DNA from 3 places in the Chitinimonas naiadis genome. Region 1 is predicted to be linked to each of the others. Evidence: predicted binding sites of a transcription regulator. Region 1 holds the regulator's gene; each other region holds the start of a gene.
The links. The regulator HrcA, encoded in region 1, represses chaperone genes, less so after heat shock. The targets are predictions, from matches to a motif close to ATTAGCACTCGNNNNNNNCGAGTGCTAAT.

Region 1 (2,268 bases):
GTGAAGTCCACCTGCTTCTTGCGCTCATCGGTGATCGACATCATGGCGATGGCGGCATCCACCTTCTTGCTGTTCAACGCCGGGATCAGGTTGTCCCAGTCTACCTGCACCAGTTTGCAGTCTGCCTTCATCTCCTTGCACAGCGCCTTGGCGATATCAATATCGAAACCCGCCAGGTTGCCCTTGGCATCAATCTCGGAGAAAGGCGGGTATTTACCCTCAAGGGCAATCCGTATCGGCTCGGCGGCAGACACGGTGACCGACAGAAACACCAGAGACATCAGGTACGGCAGAAAACGCATGGAAACACTCCCGACTGGAGACAAGATCAGGCGACAACAAAATCATCCTGTTACGGTGGCGGAGACTACGCCGGGAGCAGGCCGCCTCACAATAGCCACCATCGCAGCTGTTGCATCGCAGCAAATACCGACCCACTTCTGTCAGGTCCGCACTTGCGAGATACGCTTGCTGCATGTACAGCACGCGCTACAATCGCCCCATGCTCAGTGAACGTGCGCAAATCCTGTTAAAGACCTTGGTCGAGCGCTATATCGCCGAAGGCCAGCCGGTTGGTTCCCGTACCCTTTCCAAGTACTCGGGTCTGGAGCTCTCTCCTGCGTCCATACGGAACGTGATGTCGGACCTGGAGGAGCTGGGGCTGATCACCAGTCCTCACACCTCTGCCGGGCGGGTACCGACCTCGCTGGGCTATCGGCTGTTCGTCGACAAGCTGATCACCATACAACCGCTGCAGCAGCTTGAGATTCGTGAGCTGCAAGGGCATCTGCAACCGGACAATCCAACCCGGGCCGTGGCGGCAGCGTCCTCCCTGCTGTCTCAACTGACCGAGTTCGCCGGCATCGTCCTCAGCCCCAAGCGTCGGGGCATTCCGCTGGCGCAGGTCGAGTTTGTCCGCCTGGCAGAAAAGCGCGTGCTGCTGATCCTGGTCACCGCCGATGGCGACGTACAGAACCGTATCCTGATCACCGAACGCGAGCACGCCAGCCACGAGCTGGTCGAAGCAACCAATTTCCTGAACCAGCATTGCGTCGGCAAGACGCTGGAAGAAGTGCGGGATGCGGTCTATCAGGACCTGCGTCATCTGCAAGGCAATATCACGGCATTGATGAACGCCGCCGTCGAGGCGGGCAGCCAGGCCATGGCCGAGGAACCGACACCGGTCGTGATCACCGGTGAAAGCAACCTGCTGCGGGTCGACGAATTGTCCGGCAACGTCCAGCGCCTGCGTCAGCTGTTCCGGGTATTCGAGGAAAAAACCGCATTGCTGCAACTGCTGGACCACGGCCAGCATGCGGCCGGGGTACAGATCTTCATCGGCCAGGAAGCCGGCCTGTCGCAACTCGATGAATGCTCGGTGGTCACCGCCCCTTATGAGGTCAACGGCCAGATCGTGGGCACGCTGGGCGTCATCGGTCCGACCCGCATGGCCTACGAACGCGTCATCCCCATCGTCGATATCACGGCACGACTACTGTCGTCCGCCCTGTCGCACCATTGATCCCATCCTGCCCCCACTGCCCGGCTCTCTCTGGCCGCAGTCCGGCACCCAATCGGAAACCCTGATTTGACACTGCGCGCCCTATTGCTGAGCCTGGCTGCCCTGAGCTGCCTTGCCGACGAGCTACCGACCGATTTCAGCCAGCGGCCGGATGTCCAGGCCTTCATCGAGGAGATGGCAAAGGAACCCGGCTTTGACAGGGCGACGCTGAACGCGCAGTTCGCCCAGGTCACCTACAAGGAAAACATCCTCGCCATCCTGGACAGACCATCGACCAGCCGCCCCTACTACGCCTTCCGCCCGGATTTCGTCAACGACACCCGCATTCGTCTCGGCGTGGCCTTCTGGCAGGAGCATGCGCCCTTGTTGCAGGCCGTGTCGGAGCAATATGGCGTTGAGCCTGAGTACCTGGTCTCCATCCTGGGCGTAGAGACCCTGTGGGGGCGCAATACCGGCAGTTTCCGCGTCATGGATGCGCTCTCCACGATTGCCTTCAACTACCCGCGCCGGGCCGAGTTCTTCCGCAAGGAACTGAGGGAATTCCTGCTACTGGCGCGCGACGAGCATGCCAACCCGTTCGACTTCAAGGGCAGCTACGCCGGCGCCATGGGCGCACCACAGTTCATGCCGTCGAGCTTTCATGCCTACGCTACCGACTGGGATGGCGACGGCCGCCACGACATCTGGCAGAACCCCGGCGACATCCTCGCCAGCGTGGCGAACTACTTCGCCCAGCACGGCTGGCA
Region 2 (2,268 bases), on a different contig from region 1:
GGCGCCGAGGTCGTGCTGGACCTGTTGTCCGGCCAGCGTGGCGAGGCGGCATCCATCAGTTGGCTATCCCGCCGGCAAACGCTGGAAGCGCTGGAAGAGACACCGTTCTCGAACGAGTTCTTCACCCCCAGCTATGTCGATGCCTTCCATCGCCTGCCAATGGCGCGCAAGCCCGCCATTGTCGAGCGGCAGAAGCTGGCTGGCGACGGTATCTCGCCCGAGACGCTGAAGCAGCTCTATCAGACCCTCTATACCGATGGCTTTCTGACAGGGACTGCGCAAAAGCTGCGCATCCTGCCGCACCGCGAAGTCCAGGCCATGGATACCCATGCGGCGGGTGGCTGGTCGCTGGCGGCACACAACGGCTTCGACGGCCGCACCGACCGCATCGATGCCGACGTGGTCATCCTCGCCACCGGCTACCTGACCAAGCTGCCGGGCTGCCTGGAACCCCTGCACGACCGGCTCGACCTCGACCCGGAAGGACGTTTCCTGCTGCAACGGGATTTCTCGGTAGGTTGGGATGGTCCGACCCAGCATCGCATCTATGTGCAGAACGGTGGTCGCTACAGCCATGGCATCGCCGACCCGCAACTGAGCCTGGCCGCCTGGCGCGGTGCCACCATCGTCAATTCCTTGCTCGGTGAAGCGCGCTATGCGACCGGCGACGCACCGTTGCCGATTGAATGGGCAACCCATACAGCCAAGGACGTTGCGCTGGAAAAAGCCGCCTGACCGGTGAACTGCGGGCTGGCGGTGGCGTCATCGCGCCGCTGCCGGCCCAGTCCTTGGCGACCACGGGAACCTACCGCCCCGCTGCCACTCCCTTACCCGCCCGGCGAAAACTTCATCAGTTTGAAACACCCCGCTCTTGAAATGGGTACTGAGCGCCCATATCATTAGCACTCGTTAGCAGAGAGTGCTAACAGCGATCATCAACTCAATGATTTTTGCCTGTTACGGCATTCTGAATATACCCACAGGAGCAAACCATGAAGATTCGTCCCCTGCACGATCGCGTTGTGATCAAGCGCGTCGAAGCCGAAGAAAAAACTGCCTCGGGCATCGTTCTGCCAGGCAATGCGGCTGAGAAGCCCGATATGGGCGAAGTCGTGTCCGTCGGTACCGGCAAGATCCTGGACAACGGTTCCGTGCGCGCCTTGCAAGTCAAGGCTGGCGACAAGGTGATCTTCGGTAAGTACAGCGGCCAGACCGTCAAGGTCGACGGCAACGAACTGCTGGTCATGCGCGAAGAAGACATCATGGGTGTGGTCGAAGCCTGAGCGGCTCCCCTCCCTGACTTAAACCCCACGAATTCTGGAGAGCTAAAAAATGGCAGCTAAAGAAGTCAAATTCGGTGATTCCGCCCGCGTAAAACTGGTCAACGGCGTGAACATCCTGGCCGATGCGGTCAAGGTAACCCTGGGCCCCAAGGGCCGTAATGTGGTGCTCGAGCGCTCCTTCGGCGCCCCCACCATCACCAAGGACGGGGTGTCCGTCGCCAAGGAAATCGAACTGAAGGACAAGTTCGAGAACATGGGCGCCCAGCTGGTCAAGGAAGTAGCTTCCAAGACCTCCGACATCGCCGGTGACGGCACCACCACAGCCACCGTGCTGGCCCAGGCCATCGTCAACGAAGGCCAGAAGTACGTCACCGCCGGTTTCAACCCGACGGACCTGAAGCGCGGCATCGACAAGGCTGTTGTGGCCCTGGTTGCCGAGCTGAAGAAGATCGCCAAGCCGACCACCACCTCCAAGGAAATCGCCCAGGTTGGTTCCATCTCCGCCAATAGCGATGAAGATGTCGGCCAGATCATTGCCAACGCCATGGACAAGGTTGGCAAGGAAGGCGTGATCACCGTGGAAGACGGCTCCTCGCTGGAAAACCAGCTGGACACCGTGGAAGGCATGCAGTTCGACCGCGGCTACCTGAGCCCGTACTTCATCAACAATCCGGAAAAGCAGATCGCTTCGCTGGACAACCCGTTCGTGCTGCTGTTCGACAAGAAGATCAGCAACATCCGCGACCTACTGCCGGTACTGGAGCAAGTGGCCAAGGCCGGTCGTCCGCTGCTGATCATCGCTGAAGATGTCGAAGGCGAAGCCCTGGCTACCCTGGTGGTCAACAACATCCGCGGCATCCTGAAGACCGTGGCCGTGAAGGCTCCTGGCTTTGGCGATCGTCGCAAGGCCATGCTGGAAGACATCGCCACCCTGACCGGCGGCACCGTGATCGCCGAAGAAATCGGTCTGACCCTGGAAAAGGCC
Region 3 (2,268 bases), on a different contig from region 1:
CAATAAGAGTCCCGGTGCCAGATTACTGTATACCCTCGAGTTTCGGTAGTCTTGAGATTCGGCAATCGGTGGACAATGAATTTATCGGCCAGGAAATAGATTACTCCGACGATAAAATGCAGTTGACCAAGATGGTTGCCATCGACGACCTGAATCTGGACCGGCTTGATTTCATCAAGATCGACATCGAAGGAATGGAAATGGATGCCTTGATGGGGGCGGAGCGTGCGATTACCAATCATAAACCGCAGATGCTGATAGAAAAGCTCAAGTCAGATGAGGCCGGAATCCGTAGCTTTCTGGAAGATAGGGGCTACAAGATTCTTCAGTTGGGTATCAATCTGCTCGCTGTTCACGAAAGTGACCCTGTCTGCGCGCATATCACGATCGTCTAGATAGCGTTCCGACAGCCGAGAACATCCGGTAAGTTCTCGGAGACTCAGCATCCAGGCTGTATTAGTCGAGCAATTGGACATTCCTGCCCGAAAAAAATACAAAAAGCCGCAATCAGCGGCTTTTTGTATTTTTGACTTCCAATAATTATGCGGGTGTCGCCATCGCTGCCTTCATTTTTTGCAAGGCCTTCACCTCAATCTGACGAATACGCTCAGCAGACACACCGAACTCCGCAGCCAGCTCATGCAAAGTCGCACCGCTATCATCGGCCAACCAGCGTGACTCCACGATACGTCGGCTGCGAGCATCCAGCGTATCCAGTGCGGCCTGCAGGCCTTCACCTTGCTGATAGTCGACCGCGCGGCGTTCGAGTACGGCTACCGGCTCGCTGTCGTTATCGGCCAACCAGTCGATGGGGGCATAGCTGTCTTCGTCGCCGTCATCCGCGACCAGCGCCACATCATGGCCGGTCATGCGGGTTTCCATCTCCAATACTTCTTCACGCTTGACGCCCAAGTCGTCAGCGATCTGCTGGGCTTCCTGATGGGTCAGGGCGTTCATGCTGGACTTCATGCTGCGCAGATTGAAGAACAGCTTGCGCTGCGCCTTGGTGGTGGCAATACGCACCAGACGCCAGTTACGCAGAATGTATTCGTGGATCTCGGCACGGATCCAGTGCACGGCGAAGGAGAAGAGGCGCACGCCCCGAGCTGGCTCGAAGCGTTTGACGGCTTTCATGAGGCCGATATTGCCCTCCTGGATCAGGTCGGCCTGCGGCAAGCCATAACCAGCATAGCCACGGGCGATCGAAACCACGACGCGCAGGTGCGACATCACCAGTTTACCGGCCGCGTCGAGGTCATTCTGCTCGTGCAGGCGGGTAGCAAGGGCGGTCTCTTCTTCGGGTGTCAGCAGCGGTATCGCGCTGATCTGCTGGATATAGCGATCCAGACTGTCACCGGAGGAGATTACTGGCAGGGTCATCGTCGTCATCGTTGCTGGCTCCTTTGCACTGCGCCTATTTCCGCAGCGACTTGATATTAGCACTCTCGTTCATTGAGTGCTAACGGTTGGAAAAGTTCACGATGCGGTATTGGTCGAGGAGCGTCCGCTCGATCTGCTGCAAATCAGTCACGCTAAGTGTTTGGTAGAGATCCTACGGATTGATGCATGCGCCGCGCAAAGTGATGAAAGCAGGGCTGAAAGCCTTGATGGGTCTTGGTTTTAGGGTGAGATGGCTGTGCCTGATGGTCGGTATCTTGCCACCCGCCAGCATCTCTGCTCGCTCGAAACGGGCCTACTTTGATATGGCCATTTGGTATAATAAATAAGATTTATATTTCAAATAAATCTAAGTGCGACAAATGATTGCGGGCTTAGTATTGTGATTGAGGCCAGGCAGGGGGCGCGCTCGTATGCTGGAAACCGGCTCCTGTGGGGCCAAGCATTGGTGATGTTTTCGGGCTTATTGCTTGGGCCGTGGCGGGTGATATGCGATCCTGCGCACCTGGGCCGACAGCGTCGGCTGATCTGCAGGTGATGCCCTTGCCCTTTTCTGCGTTTGCTACGGTGTGTCGGCTTTCTCTACGCTTTGGCCGTAGCGGCCGCCTTGATTATCATTTGCTTGCCATTGGTCTTGTTTCGCAATTGCTGCTGGCATGTGCGACACCTACACCTACACCTACCGCATTCCCCGATCCTGCCCCGGCACCTGCTGAGACGCCAGCTGCTCATGTCGACAGGAAGACGACGGCCCCGACTGCGCCGGCTTCTCCGCAAATCGGCTTTGCCATGCCGCCACCGGCACCGCGCGAATTCCGGGCCGCCTGGGTGACGACGATAGGCAATATCGATTGGCCCAGTCGCCCCGGA

Region 2: a site for HrcA is predicted at 899-927, ahead of groES (co-chaperone GroES). Genes of this name have one in related genera too.
Region 3: a site for HrcA is predicted at 1,436-1,464, ahead of rpoH (RNA polymerase sigma factor RpoH). Genes of this name have one in related genera too.

What each region holds. Positions count from the first base shown of each region.
Region 1 is NZ_BAAGVO010000007.1:205,309-207,576, reverse strand. Features, by position in the region: gene ACYVHK_RS21405 (type 2 periplasmic-binding domain-containing protein) at 1-302, opposite strand, end outside; gene hrcA (heat-inducible transcriptional repressor HrcA) at 503-1,522, shown strand; gene mltB (lytic murein transglycosylase) at 1,589-2,268, shown strand, end outside.
Region 2 is NZ_BAAGVO010000006.1:46,674-48,941, reverse strand. Features, by position in the region: gene ACYVHK_RS19470 (lysine N(6)-hydroxylase/L-ornithine N(5)-oxygenase family protein) at 1-735, shown strand, start outside; gene groES (co-chaperone GroES) at 993-1,283, shown strand; gene groL (chaperonin GroEL) at 1,333-2,268, shown strand, end outside.
Region 3 is NZ_BAAGVO010000009.1:197,208-199,475, reverse strand. Features, by position in the region: gene ACYVHK_RS24055 (FkbM family methyltransferase) at 1-395, shown strand, start outside; gene rpoH (RNA polymerase sigma factor RpoH) at 541-1,389, opposite strand; gene ACYVHK_RS24045 (glycoside hydrolase family 10 protein) at 2,188-2,268, shown strand, end outside.